Tunicatimonas pelagia: one gene and its partners. The protein of the gene in region 2 binds, or shares a complex with, the protein of the main gene of each other region. Links are inferred from orthologs where the notes say so. Each region holds a gene or a part of one and is shown on either strand. Other genes may lie near its edges.

Region 1 (4,305 bases), 2.8 Mb from region 2 along the record:
AAATTACATTTATGATGTATCTTGCGTTTGTAAACAAATTTCTCTCATAATGATCATTACTGACAAAGCTTTACAGTTTCGAGAAAATATAGGTAACCCAATCCGGGTGGGAATTATTGGTGCTGGCTACATGTCTAAAGGGCTAATTAACCAGATTGAGCGTTATACATCTGGAATGAAAGTAGTAGCGATTAGCAATCGTACTATAGACAAAGCACTAGGCTGCTACCACCAAGCCGGTATTACCGATGTTGCGATTGTAAATAATGCTAGCCAGCTTAGCGATGCAATTAGTCACGAACAGTATGCGGTTTGCCAACATTCCTCTATTCTTTGTGAGGCAGACGGAGTTGATATTATTGTAGAGGCCACGGGTACAATTGATTACGCCGCCTCATCAGTCTTAAATGCGGTTAAACACCATAAGCCAGTAGTTTTGCTCAACGCCGAACTAGATGCTACGCTAGGCCCTATTCTTAAATACTATGCCGATCAATCAGGTGTGATTTTAACGGGAAGTGATGGTGACCAACCGGGCGTTATCATGAACTTATATCGGTTTGTGAAGGGGTTAGGGTTTGATCCGCTAGTAGCCGGAAATATTAAAGGCTTTTTGGATTTCCACAAAAATCCGGATGATATGGCTGAGTATGCTAAGAAAGCCGGTCAGAATGTAAATATGATTACGTCTTTTACCGATGGTACTAAAATCGCCTTTGAGCAAGCCTCGGTAGCTAATGCAACCGGAATGGTGGTAAACAAGCGCGGCATGAACGCCTTCCGATCAACCGATCACGTTGATGAACTAACTCAGCTATACGACATTGATGAGCTGAAGTCGCTCGGGGGTATTGTTGATTATGCGGTAGGACCCAAACCCGGTCCGGGGGTTTATGTATTCGCCACTACTGATGATCCGCTGTCTAAAGATTACTTAAACTATTTAAAATTAGGGAAGGGGCCTCTTTATAGCTTTTACACCCCTTATCACTTATGCTTTTTTGAAGTGCCCAATTCTATTGTTCGCACATTCCATTTCAACGATGCAGTGATGGCACCTTTAGACGGGCCAGTAGTTGAAGTGGTGACGGCGGCCAAACAGAATCTAAAAGCCGGCGATACGCTAGATGGCTTTGGTGGGTATACGAGTTACGGGGTTTGTGAAAACTACGAGGCTAGTCGTTCCGAAAATTTATTGCCCATCGGGTTAACCGAAGGGGTAAAATTGAAGAGAGACGTTGCTAAGGATGCAATCATCACCTTCGATGATATAGAAATTCTGAATGACCAGCTTTCATTCCAATTGTACCAGGAGCAGCTAGCGCATTTTGCCCCTAAGCCGGTGGCTGTTGGCTAGGTATTTTTCGGAGATACTTTACCCACTGGCGAACTTTTAAGCTAGCTGATGCCATTGTAAAAATATACAGTGGGAAGCTTTGAGAATTGGCGGGCAGAATTAATTTTGCCTGCCAATCGGATTTAAATCCTAAAATGATGCAACAACACGAAAAGAAACGATACTCCGATGAAGAGTTAGGGGAGTTTGAAGAAATTATTGATGGTAAATTAGCGAAAGCCAAGGAAGAGTTAGATAATATTAAACAATCGCTGAGTAGAATTCATGATAATGGCACCGATACCACAGTAGGGAACACTAAGCTTTTAGAAGACGGCGCCGATACATTGGAGAAAGAGAGTTTAAGCCAATTAGCCGCCCGTCAGCAGAAGTTTATTATTCAGTTAGAGAATGCCAAAGCCAGAATCAAGAACCGAACTTACGGTATTTGTATTGATACGGGTAAGCTAATTTCTAAGGAGCGGCTTCGGGCAGTTCCTCACACCCGCCATTCAATTGAAGCCAAACTAAAACAGCAGTAAAACTAGTTGACCTTGAACTTTCTTCAAAAGCATATTGAAGCGCTTATCTTTTGCGCCGATAGCCCTATTTCCCTGGCCGATATTATTGGTTGCCTCACTGAAATGTTCGATACTGAAGTTTCGCAAGAAGATGTACTTGCTGAAATTCAGAACTTAGTGAAGGAGTACGAAGATGAACGTTACTCCTATCATATCGTTCAGATTAACGAAGGGTATCAATTTCTGACGAAACCCGCTTACCAAGCCAGCATCAGTATTCTGTTAAAGCAACAATCTAAAAAGAGGCTCTCTACCGCTGCCTTAGAAACGCTTTCAATAATTGCCTACAAACAGCCAATCACTAAATCAATGATTGAGCAAATAAGAGGAGTAGGTTGCGATTACGCTATACAGAAACTATTAGAAAAATCGCTGATTGAAATTAAAGGGAAAGACGAAACAGTCGGGCGTCCGTTACTCTACGGAACATCTGATAAGTTTATGGAGTACTTCGGTATCAATAATCTTCAGGAACTGCCGCTACCCAAAGATTTTTCTCAAAGCAATGAAATTGGGGAATTGGCTATTGATTCGCTTACCGAAAATCAAATTTCTAGCCAGGATACGTCGCAAGATCATTCCCCGACATGATTGCTCTGTTTCCAGGAAACCACCGATCATCCTTCTTTACTTTCAGGTGATACGATATGAGCAATTAGCCGGGATAAATGTACTCAAACGCGCTTTGGTAAGCGTCGGATTGTTGTACGTAATCCAATAACTCGCTGTAAAACGGATGATTTCCTAAAGTGGCGCTATCGCCGAAAATTACTAGCTTTTTCTTGGCTCGAGTCATGGCTACGTTGGTTCTACGGATGTCTTTAAGAAAGCCGATTTCGCCTTTGGCATTAGAGCGCACTAGGCTAATGTAAATTATTTCTCGCTCTCTTCCCTGAAAAGCATCCACGGTATCAATAGTAATAAGCGGCTGAATATCCGACAGCAATTCATACGAAAGATAATGCTCGGTAAGAAATTTTACTTGCGCTTTGTAGGGGGTAATAATTCCGATACGAACCTGGTTTTCCAAGAAAAATTGCGGAGTCAAATCCTCCACCAGAGCATTCAAGTGACGCAGCAGCAGTTGTCCTTCCTCTTCATTGAAGGTGCTGAGTGTTTCGGGGTCGGTTTTCTCATTAAAGCCACAACCAGCAGTATCCACAAAAGCGAGCGGTGGTTGATTTTCAGTCAGAGTAATGTCTTGTACGGAACTGGCTGCTTTTAATTGATCGTCGTAGAAATAATGGCTGGAAAACTGCATAATCTTCTGGTGCATTCGGTACTGCATTTGTAAGAGTGCATCTACCGGACTACCCAATTTCTTTTGCCGATCAATACACTTTTCAAATAAAGTAACATTCAACCCTTGCTGAGCCGCTGCGAAGGATTTAATGGTAGGAGGAAGTTGGTAATGATCCCCCGCAAATATCACCCGCTGCGCTTTCTGAATAGGAATCCAGCAGGCCGCTTCCAAAGCTTGAGCCGCTTCATCAATAAATACGGTATCGCAGCGAAACCCCTTGATGAGGTTATTGGCCGCACCGACCAGCGTACAGGCAATCACTTGCGATTTGGATAGTATATCAGCTACAATGTAATGCTCCAGTTGCTCTGCTTCATTCCGCAGTCCGGAAGCTTCTCCGAGTAGTCGTTTTCGCTGCTGACGTTCGGAGTGACCAAAATTTCGCTTATACTTCAGGGCTAGGCTACGCATTTCCTCGGAGCGCCGTCGCAACGCCTTAAGATCTTTGTAGTATCCGTGTTGTGCAATTTGAGCATCAATAGTGCGACTTAAGTTTTGTTCGGTTACCCGAGCCGGATGTCCTAGCCGAACTACGTCTAATGATTGTTCACTCAGTTTTTCGGTTAATAAATCAACGGCAGCATTGCTGGGAGCGCATACCAGCACTTGTTTTTCCAGTTGTACCGTCTGAATAATTGATTGAACCAATGTGGTTGTTTTGCCAGTGCCGGGCGGCCCGTGTACTACAGCAACATCTTGCGCCTGCCGAATACGTTGCAATGCCTGATTCTGACTCTCATTGAGCAAACCTATTGCCCCTCCTAAGCTATCCTTGGTGAACGTAGCCGATTGCTCACCCAATAGAACCGAGCGCAAATCTAGTAAGCGAGGGTCTTTAGTTTCAATGACTTTCTTTAGGGCTTTTTCCATCTCGCGGTAAGCCATCTCATCAAACAGCAAATCCACCCCTAAATTACCTTCGTTGATCCAGGAGGGTAGCTCACTAACGTTCAACGTGATCGTCATATGATGCTTGCGTACATCGTTCACCACCCCAGATACCGAGGGGCGGTCGTTGAAAAGATTTGAAAACAGACTTACGATTTTCCCCGAGGTAAAAACGTGAGATTTGGTGGATTCATCGC
Region 2 (4,282 bases):
ATGCGGAAGAAGGTACCATCCGTAAACTCTACGCCAAGTCAATTGAAGCCAATGCGGTACACGGCTCCGATGCCGATGAAACGGCGCAGCAAGAAGGTAGCTTTTTCTTCGCTGAGACTGAACGGTCTTAACACCTACAAACTTTTGCCGAGGTGTATTTTTAACCGGGCGGATTATAGTCAACGCATTGAAAACGCACACTAGAAAACGAAAACAACCGAAGTCTTTTGCCACTGAGCAAGAGACTTCGGCTGTTTTATTAAAGAGATACCCTACCTACTCTCGTAACCTACTTCAGTATTTCTACGGTAGGTGCTTTCTTCTCTTCCTCTTTCTTCTTAAAAAAGACTCTTTTTATCCACCTAGGTAGGAAAATTGCTCCCAGCAACAAATAAGGATAATAGGTGAGCATTCGCCACAAAATGTTGGTGACAATGGTGTAATCACCCAAAAATTCGTAGAAAAACTGATTGAAGAAAAACTCGGCGGTACCGCTACTGCCAGGGGTGGGAGAAACCAGCATTACAATCCACATCATTAGGTGGCGACAAAAGATTAGCAGATGTTCGCTCCAGCTTACTTCCGCAAAAGCAGTTACTAAACAATTCAGCACTGCGTAGCGGGCTATCCAAATGAGGAAAGTGAAGAGCAAAACAGAAATCCAGTATCGTCCGCGTTTACCGCGTAGTTGTTTTGAAGCTAAAATCACCTCATCACCGTGATTATTAAGATGGTGCTTCCACCGCCGGATAAACGGAAGGTTTCCAATCCTAAGCAAAAACCACTTAAACCCTCGCGGACGAATTAGCAAAGCATAAGCCATAATGGATGTGTACACCGCAATAAGGCTATAGCTTAGTAGAAAGAGCACCTGCAAGCTATTGCCTAGCTGCACTTGCATATCTTCCGAATCGGGAAACAACTCCTGTTTGGAATACAGCAATGCCAAGGGCGACATTACTAAAAAGAACAGGTTATCCAGAATGGCCGTCAGCATCACGTAAGCTAAGGCTCGCCCAAACTTAATTCCCTCCTTCATGAGCACAAACACCACAATGGTGGTTCCGCCAACCACCGAAGGAGTAACGGCTGATGCAAATTCCCAAAGAATGATTACGTAGATGCTGCTCTCCCAGGTAAGATCATGATTGGTTAGCACTTTAATCCGGTACACGTAGCCGGTGTCCCGGATAAGAATAACTAAGAGAGCCAGAAACAGTGGCCACAGCTCCGCATCAAAGATTAAGCTGAGCTTATCCGCCGAAAAATCAGGATCACTGATGAATAGATACGCTACAATCCCGACTCCAATCAGTACCGGAACCCAGATTCTATTTGGATTAAGCGTTTTAAAAATTTCTTTGGAATTAATATTCATGCCTGCTCCGCATCTTCCGTTCGGTATACCCAAAAATTGTTGTAGCCTTCGCCAATCTTAATGGTTATTTCACTGATTTGTAATAGTTCTAAAATGGCTAAAAAGTTAAAAATTACCGCAATTTTATTCGGGTTATGTTCAATAATCGTTACAAAGGAGACATCACGAGGCTGCTTACTTAACAACTGTCGGATAAATCCCTTTTGCCCTTCTACGGTGTACGGATACTGCACTACACGGTGCGAGTTATCCTTTTTTTCTTCGGTAAATCGAACCCACACCTTCTCATAAACTTTCAGTAGTTTATATAAATCTACGTGCTGTAGTTCGGTTTCTACCTGCTGCTCCTGCGCCAATGCCCGCAACTCCTGCATCACATTCCCTCGCTCGTACTGCTGCATACGCTCCTCCTCCATCGCTGCTAACTCCTGCACCACTGATTTGTACTTTTTGTATTCTAGCAAATGTTTAACTAGCTCATCGCGCGGATCTATTTCTTCACCTTCCTCGTTCAGCACCGGACGAGGGAGCAGAACTTTAGCTTTAATCCGCATCAGCGTAGCTGCTACCAGTATAAACTCGCTGGCTACCTCAATGTTCATTTGATCTAGCTCATGCAGATAGCTCAAAAAGTCGTTGGTAATTGTAGAGATCGGAATATCATGAATATCTAGCTCATCGCGCTCAATAAAGAACAGTAGTAGATCAAAAGGGCCTTCGAATAAGGGTAGTTTAATTTCAAAACTCACAACAGAGCTACTTTAGTTGGTCAGGCAAATCAAATTAAAGCTGGCCAGTTATGAGTTGACCAACACAAATTTATAATATAATCGGGCTAATTCGCTGTCCGTTTGGTGAAAAAACTGTTCTTTTGCATTTTCGTACAATTAGTTACAGCCAACCCAACCGAATAAACAATTGAACTGAATGGTAGTTTTCTTACCACATCATTAAACCACTCACTATGCTGATTAAACCCGGCAAATTGTTATCTACTGTTAATAGCCCCACTGATCTTAAACATTTAACCGCCGAACAACGGGTGCAACTCGCCACCGAGCTACGGCAGTTTATTGTTGATAATGTATCTGTTTACGGAGGGCACTTCGGAGCCAGTTTAGGAGTTATTGAGCTTACAGTAGCCCTTCATTCGGCTTTTAATACCCCCTACGATCAACTCGTCTGGGATGTGGGACATCAAGCTTACGGTCATAAGATTCTGACCGGGCGGCGAGATAATTTCCATACCAACCGATTGTATAATGGCCTTTCGGGCTTTCCGAAGCGTAGTGAAAGCGAGTACGATACTTTTGGGGTAGGGCACTCGTCTACTTCCATTTCCGCCGCATTAGGCATGGCAGTAGCCTCTAAGTACCAAGGAGATAAAAAGCGGCAGCATATTGCCGTGATTGGTGATGGAGCTATGACCGGGGGAATGGCCTTTGAGGCAATGAACCACGCCGGAGTTTCAGATACCAATCTGCTGATTGTTCTGAACGATAACTGCATGTCTATTGATCCTAATGTGGGGGCACTGAAGGATTATCTGACGGATATTACCACCTCTCAGACGTACAACAAGGTTCGTGATGATGTGTGGAGGTTACTAGGTAAAGTAAGTAAGTTTGGTACGAATCCCCAAGAAATTGCTTCTAAGGTAGAAAGTAGCATCAAATCATTTTTACTGAAACAAAGTAATCTATTTGAGTCGCTTAACCTACGCTACTTCGGTCCGGTAGATGGGCACGATGTGAACCATCTGGTCAGCGTGATGGAGGACTTGAAGAAGATTCCCGGGCCAAAAATTCTGCACTGCGTCACGGTAAAAGGCAAAGGCTACTTGCAAGCCGAGAAAGACCAAACCAAGTGGCATGCTCCGGGTAAATTTGATAAAGTAACCGGAGAGATTCGTAAGAAAGTACACGATACTCCTCAGCCTCCTAAGTACCAGCACGTATTTGGCGAAACTATCGTAGAATTAGCCAAGGAGAATGAGAAGATTGTCGGTATCACTCCGGCTATGCCTTCGGGTTCCTCAATGAATATTATGATGAAAGAAATGCCCGACCGGGCATTTGATGTGGGAATCGCCGAGCAACATGCAGTTACTTTCTCGGCTGGGCTAGCTACACAGGGGTTGATTCCGTTCTGCAATATTTATAGCACTTTCATGCAGCGAGCCTACGATCAAGTAGTGCACGATGTCTGTATCCAAAAACTTCCGGTAATTTTCTGCCTCGATCGAGCTGGAATCGCCGGAGCCGACGGTCCCACCCACCACGGAGCGTACGATCTGGCGTATATGCGTTGCCTACCCAACATTGTGGTCTCCGCCCCAATGAATGAAGCTGAGTTACGCAATCTGATGTATACGGCTACCCAATACAAAGAAGGAGCTTTTTCAATTCGTTACCCCCGAGGACAGGGAGTGATGCCGAATTGGCGTACTCCAATAGAAGAAATTCCGGTAGGCACCGGACGATGTGTACAGGATGGTGAAGAAGTAGCGATACTAACTATCGGGCACGTCGGAAATTATGCAGTAGAAGCTTGTGAAGCTTTGGCTCAAGAAGGCGTACATCCAGCCCACTATGATCTCCGCTTTGTAAAACCATTGGACGAAGCTCTGCTTCACGAAGTATTTTCTCGCTTCACTCGAGTAATCACGGTGGAAGATGGCTGCCTAATGGGGGGAGTTGGTAGTGCTGTTTTAGAATTTATGGTCGATCATGGCTACACTGCCTCAGTGAAACGGTTAGGTATTCCTGACCAGATTGTTGAGCATGGTGAACAGATTCAACTGCATACCGAATGTGGTTATGACCCAGCTAGTATCGCTCAAGAAGTTCGATCATTATTGGGGGTAATCGCTTAGCTTTCCGCAACCTTCTCCGGCTGATTGAT
Region 3 (5,606 bases), 2.8 Mb from region 2 along the record:
TACAGTGTGTCTATACGGATATCATCTGCTACGACTCTGCCTTTAGAAGAATCGACGATGCAAGAAACAGATCTTGAACAGTATATCATAATCCACTACCATAACCTCCTAACTATGGAGGAAAAGCTTGCCTATAAACATCATCTAACTGTTAAAAAGGCAGAAGATTCAAGTGAAAAATTAGGGGAAATGCTAACGAGGAAGTGGGGAACAACCAACCTGAATGCTTTTTTTACCTACTACAATATTATACCTACTGATTAGTAAATTTGTAACTCATAAAGAGAGGAGAACATATATGTCCAACATAGCGAGTAGCCAGCACTATTTGAAACACACTCTCTTTTCGTAACAAAAATGGCTACATTTCAGGCTATGATCATTCTAGTTCCTTGGTTCGTCAAACTAATTACTTTCGGATTTGCCCGAGCAATTACCTTCTACCCATTTGTATTTCTGACTCAGGCGAATGATCGGAGTAATACCCGGCTAATGAACCATGAGCGAATCCACCTACGGCAGCAGCTTGAATTGTTTATTATTCCGTTTTACCTGTTATACTTCGGCGAGTATCTGACTCGAAGGCTACAAGGTAAAAATCATCGCGAAGCCTACCGGGCAATCAGTTTTGAGCGAGAGGCCTACGATCAGGAAGTACAACTAGATTATTTAGCCAACCGACCAATTTTTGCTTTCCGAAAATACCTACTATAATGATGAGTGAATAATGACGGATGATGAATAAATGCCATATATTACTCATTATTCATCCGTCATTAATCATTATTGTGAGACTGTTTCTCGTAGATCTACCGGAACTACGCGGGAGACGCCTTGCTCGATCATGGTTACTCCGTAGATCACGTCGGTACTGGCCATAGTGCGCTTGTTGTGAGTTACGATAATAAACTGCGATTCGCTGGAAAATTCCTTGATGATATTATTGAACTTATCAATATTGGCATCATCGAGCGGAGCATCCACTTCGTCAAAAATACAGAAGGGTGCGGGCTTCAGCAGGTAAATAGCGAATAGCAGTGAAGTAGCGGTAAGTGTTTTTTCGCCTCCCGAAAGCTGATTAATGGTGAGCGGTCGTTTTCCCTTGGGGCGAGCCATAATCTCAATTGAGGAGTCGAGTGGGTTGTCTGGATCAGCTAGCTTAAGTTCGCAATCGTCTTCTTCGGTGAATAGTGTGCGGAATACCCGGATGAAATTTTCTCGGATTTGCTCAAAGGCCGCCATGAAGGTTTCGCGGGCTACGGCATCAATTTCGCCGATGGTGGTCATCAGCGAGTCTTTGGCTTGCAGCAGATCGTTTCTTTCGCTGCTGATGAAGTCGTAACGCTGCTTAATTTCGTCGTAGGCTTCCATCGCCATCGGGTTAATTGGCCCAATCTTACGAATACGCTCCCGTATTTTTTCCAGCTTGGTATTCATCGCTTCCAGCTCTTCGTCCGTGGGCTGTACTTCCTCTTCGCCCGCGGGAGTGAGCAGCTCTTTAGCATCTAGATCAAACTCCACCGAAAGTCGCTCCTGAATGCTCGTCAGTTCTAGCTGAATGCTATTAAGCTGATTTTGCAGTTCCATAATCAGCGTATCTTGCTGGCTGCGCGACCGTTGTAAATCCCGAATAGCCTGCTCGCTTTTATCAATATTACCCCGATAAGCGTAGTAGTCGCGCTCAGCTTCGTTTACTCCGGCTTCAATGGCTTGCTTCTCGTCATACATCGCGAGTAGCTCGTCTTCGCCGACATCATTACTATTGAGCAGGTCGGTTATGTTCTGCGTATTAACCTCTAGCTCCTGCTGATTCTTAGCGATGTTCTGGATGCCTTTTTCGTGGGACTCTTCTTTGAAAGTAATCTCTTGGCTGAGCGATTTTAGGGTGCTCTCCTGCTGGAAGTAGCGAATCTTCTCCTGATTAAAGGCCGCCGACTTTTCGCTGAGTTGCTCATTTTCTACGGCCAATTGGCTGTTAAGCTGCTGTTGCCGCTCTTTCGCCAACTGAAGTTGCTGCTCAGAATTTTGCAGTTGAGGGGTGACTAGTTCTACCTCTTCTTCCAGTTGGGCGATGAGCACCAGCGTAGCATCTTGCTGCTGTGCCTGGCTCGAGAGCATTTCCGAAAGCTGCTCCTTCTTGGAAGCAAAGGTGGCGTAATCTTGCTGCAAGCGATTAATATTTCGCTGAATCTCGATAAGATCGGAAGCGTAGGACTGCTGACGGAGCTGTTGCACTTGTTGCTGTTGCTCGAGCAAAAACGCTTGCTTGTCTCCAATTTGCTGCTTTAGGTTACCTAAATCTTCTTTCAGTTTTTCCAGGTTTTTAGCCCGGCCCAGTCGCTTGCCCTCAAACAGACCTACTGAGCCTCCCGACAAGCGAAACGGCTGCTGCACTACTTGACCGTCGGCGGTAATTAGCGAATACGTTTCCTGAGGAGATAGATCAGGTAAATTAGTGACGTAGACTTCGTTGAGTAAAAACTGAATCAACCGTTGGTATTTAGTGTCGTACTCTACTACGTTTAGTGCCGGTTTGGCATTGTCGCCCATTGTGCTTTCGGCTCGTTGGGGTACGAACTGTTGCAACTCATCCAGTAGAAAGAAATGGGCCTTTCCCTGGGCGGCATCGCCCAGTAGCTGAATGGCTTCCAATGCCTGCGCCCGGCTGTCTACTACGAAGTAGTTCATGTAGGGTCCCAGGTAGTTTTCAATACAAACCCGGTACTGTTCAGGGCAAGTAACTACGTCGGATAGGAGCGGGGCTTTTTTGGCCCAGTCTACGTTTTTCTTTAAGAACTTAATGGCCTCGGGAAAACCCTCCAGGTTATCGACTAACGACTTCGTAAGGTTGTATTCATTTTGCAGTGCATCCTGCTGCCGGTTGAGTGCCGTTATTTCTTCTTTAGTTTGCTCAATCTGGCCAATCAGAGCTACAATACGATCTTGTAGTTCGGCTTCCTGTTGCTCGGTATCTTCCAGTTGTTGTTCCCGCTCCTCAATTTGCTCACGAATTACCACTGCTTTTTGGTCAAATTCCGTGAGGTCGGCATTACGGGCGGAGGTGTTTTCGGTGCTTTTTTCTAGCTCCAGCCGGGTGGCATTCAGTTGCATCTGCTTGATCTCTAGCTGCTTTTGAAGCTGATACACTCGCTCCTGCTGCTCCTGAGCAACGTCATCAGCTTCAGCTACTTCGTCTTTTAAACCCCGCGTTTGCGACTGAAAAGTGCGGTGTTCTTCTTCCAGTTCAGTGACTTGCTGCTGAATCTGTTCCAGGGATTCGACCGCCGAAGCTTTTTCCCACTGAAGCTTTTCCAGATGCTCGGCAGTAAGGTCTACCGTCTCTCGGTCTTGCTTGAGCAGTGCATTGAGGCGATCTTTGCGGTCTTGCAAAAATTTAAGTCGCTCATTCTTTACCTGCTTATCGCTTTCCGCATTACGAATAGTAGCTACGTGCTCGTTCAGGGTTTTTTGGCGCGAAGCGAGCAGTTGCTCTTTTTGTACCAGGTCAGTTTTTAGTTGAGCTAGTGTCGCTTCCTGTTCGTCTACCTGCCGACTTAACTGAACCTTGCGGTCAGTTTCATTATCAAGTTGCTGCTTTGCTTCCGTACTCGCTTCTTGCGAAGCCCGAACTTTCGATTTAGCGAGCGTAATGCTGAGTTCTTTGTATTCTTCTTTGGCCTTGTAGTAGCGTTCGGCTTGTTTGGCTTGGCGCTCTAGCGACTTAAGGTTTTTCTCAATTTCAAACAGCAGATCTTCCACCCGATCCAGATCATCGTCGGTAGCCCGCAGCTTGCGTAGCGTTTCCTTTTTACGAATGCGGAATTTGCTTACTCCCGCCGCTTCTTCAAACAAAGCTCGCCGAGAGCCGTCTTTGTCATTCAGAATATCGTCTACCATTTTCAACTCAATAATCGCGTAGCTGTTGGAGGCGATACCGGTGTCCATAAATAAAGTGACGATATCTTTCAGCCGACAGGGCACACCGTTCAGCAGATATTCGCTGTCGCCACTGCGGTAGTAACGACGGGTAATAGTCACTTGGGTATATTCGGTAGGGAGTAGATTACGGGTATTGTCAAAAGTGAGGGATACTTCGGCCAGTTGAGTGGCTTTGCGCTTTTTGGTGCCGTTAAAGATGATATTCTCCATCTTATCGGAGCGCAGCATCCGTGATTTTTGTTCGCCCAGCACCCAACGGATAGCATCCACTACATTAGATTTTCCGCAGCCATTCGGCCCTACAATACCTGTGATACCCCGGTCGAACCGAATAGTTACTTTATCGCCAAAACTCTTAAAACCTTTTAGTTCTAGTGTAGAAAGTTGCATATAATCCCTTCAAAATCAATCAGATAATTGGCAGAAAAGGTTATGGATAAGGGTGATAATTTGCCTTTTTGCCCTCGAATTAACGGCGAATATAGAGGAATTTGGAAGATTCAACGAAGAAAAAAATAGTTTTATAACTGTTTGGGGTGGGTAGTGTTGTTGTACACGGTGTTTGGGTGTTAATGTGTTCGTGAGTATCTTGAACTCTTGAACTCTTGAACTCTTGAACTCTTGAACTCTTGAACTCTTGAACTCTTGAACTCTTGAACTCTTATAAGACTTAGATGGAAAACTATTTAGAGCTACTCATATTTCTGGCTTTTGCCGCTTTTTCTTTTTTCTCTCGCTTTCTTAACAAGAAGAAGAAACCTCCAACTCAGGGAACAGGTGAGTACGAAGGTTACGAAGATATTCCTCAACCTGAAAAGCCTGTAGTTGATCCCGACGTTCCAGAGAAGAAACCAGTTTCCTTCGAAGATATTCTACGGGAGATGATGGGAGAAAGTAACCCGCAACCGGCTCCACCACTGGACAAGCCGAAGCGAAAGGTCGAGAAGAAATTGAAGGAACAAACGCGGGTGGCTCAGCAAACCGCCCGAGAGGCTCAACAAGTAGCTAAAAAAGCGAAGCGCATTACTGATAAAATATCGCTAGAAGACAGTGGTAAGCGTATTGAGCCGATTGAAATCACCCCAGAAAAGAACAGTGTAGCTCAGGAAGTGGCCGAAGCACTTAGTAACCCCAAAAGTGCTCGTGAAGCCATTATTCTAAGTGAAATTATTAACCGAAAGTATTTCTAAAATGAAATTAGTCATTCTGTAAAGCATTTCACACCATTTTAAATAGTCTTCACTAACTATCCGGCAATACGCGCTAAAATATCCATTTGTCTGTGACAAACTCTTGTACGCATAGCGAACAGCTAATAAAGACCAGTTCGCTGAGCCAGAATACTTCTTTCTACAAAAATAATAGTTACTATTCTTCTGGGTTTGTAAACCTCCCTTCTATACCACCCGAGTTACTGAATCGTTCGTATTCCCTTCCTTGCCATTCTTGCAGACCAAAACTCTTAAGCTCACTCGATAGAACAGACTTGTTCCCTCCTGATATATAGAAATGTATGTTGCCGTACTTACATATACTAATAAAATAGTAGGCATCCTTAGGATATAAAAATATATACTCGGGGGCTGATGCATCACAACGCGCAATCCAAAATAGGTGTTGTACCATATCTTTCACCGACATAGTATCCAACACATACGCTTCATCGT

Evidence for each region.
Region 1: P0M28_RS13015 (region 2) and scpB share a complex: the UniProt entries of both Bacillus subtilis proteins name them as parts of the cohesin-like complex. The link is inferred for Tunicatimonas pelagia from one-to-one orthologs.
Region 3: the proteins of P0M28_RS13015 (region 2) and smc are in contact, whole or in part, in a crystal structure (PDB 3ZGX), measured with the Bacillus subtilis proteins. The link is inferred for Tunicatimonas pelagia from one-to-one orthologs.

What each region holds. Positions count from the first base shown.
Region 1 is NZ_CP120683.1:268,489-272,793, reverse strand. The notes cover bases 863-3,699. They hold scpB (SMC-Scp complex subunit ScpB), read left to right. Parts: upstream 863-1,890; coding sequence 1,891-2,508; downstream 2,509-3,699. Other genes in these bases: P0M28_RS01055 (AAA domain-containing protein), read right to left, coding at 2,573-3,699; P0M28_RS01065 (TraR/DksA family transcriptional regulator), read left to right, coding at 1,495-1,878; P0M28_RS01070 (NAD(P)H-dependent oxidoreductase), read left to right, coding at 863-1,357. In the rest of the region: more of P0M28_RS01070, read left to right, coding at 50-862; more of P0M28_RS01055, read right to left, coding at 3,700-4,305. UniProt on the Bacillus subtilis protein: Participates in chromosomal partition during cell division. May act via the formation of a condensin-like complex containing Smc and ScpA that pull DNA away from mid-cell into both cell halves.
Region 2 is NZ_CP120683.1:3,060,705-3,064,986, reverse strand. What follows is about bases 252-3,065. They hold P0M28_RS13015 (segregation and condensation protein A), read right to left. Parts: upstream 2,128-3,065; coding sequence 1,375-2,127; downstream 252-1,374. Other genes in these bases: dxs (1-deoxy-D-xylulose-5-phosphate synthase), read left to right, coding at 2,343-3,065; P0M28_RS13020 (lysylphosphatidylglycerol synthase transmembrane domain-containing protein), read right to left, coding at 290-1,378. Outside these bases: P0M28_RS13025 (nucleoside-diphosphate kinase), read left to right, coding at 1-131; more of dxs, read left to right, coding at 3,066-4,253; P0M28_RS13005 (alpha/beta hydrolase), read right to left, coding at 4,250-4,282. UniProt on the Bacillus subtilis protein: Participates in chromosomal partition during cell division. May act via the formation of a condensin-like complex containing Smc and ScpB that pull DNA away from mid-cell into both cell halves.
Region 3 is NZ_CP120683.1:5,885,388-5,890,993, forward strand. What follows is about bases 584-4,721. They hold smc (chromosome segregation protein SMC), read right to left. Parts: upstream 4,330-4,721; coding sequence 784-4,329; downstream 584-783. Other genes in these bases: P0M28_RS25240 (hypothetical protein), read left to right, coding at 584-714; P0M28_RS25250 (hypothetical protein), read left to right, coding at 4,614-4,721. Also shown: P0M28_RS25235 (hypothetical protein), read left to right, coding at 115-264; more of P0M28_RS25240, read left to right, coding at 376-583; more of P0M28_RS25250, read left to right, coding at 4,722-5,129; P0M28_RS25255 (hypothetical protein), read right to left, coding at 5,308-5,606. UniProt on the Bacillus subtilis protein: Required for chromosome condensation and partitioning.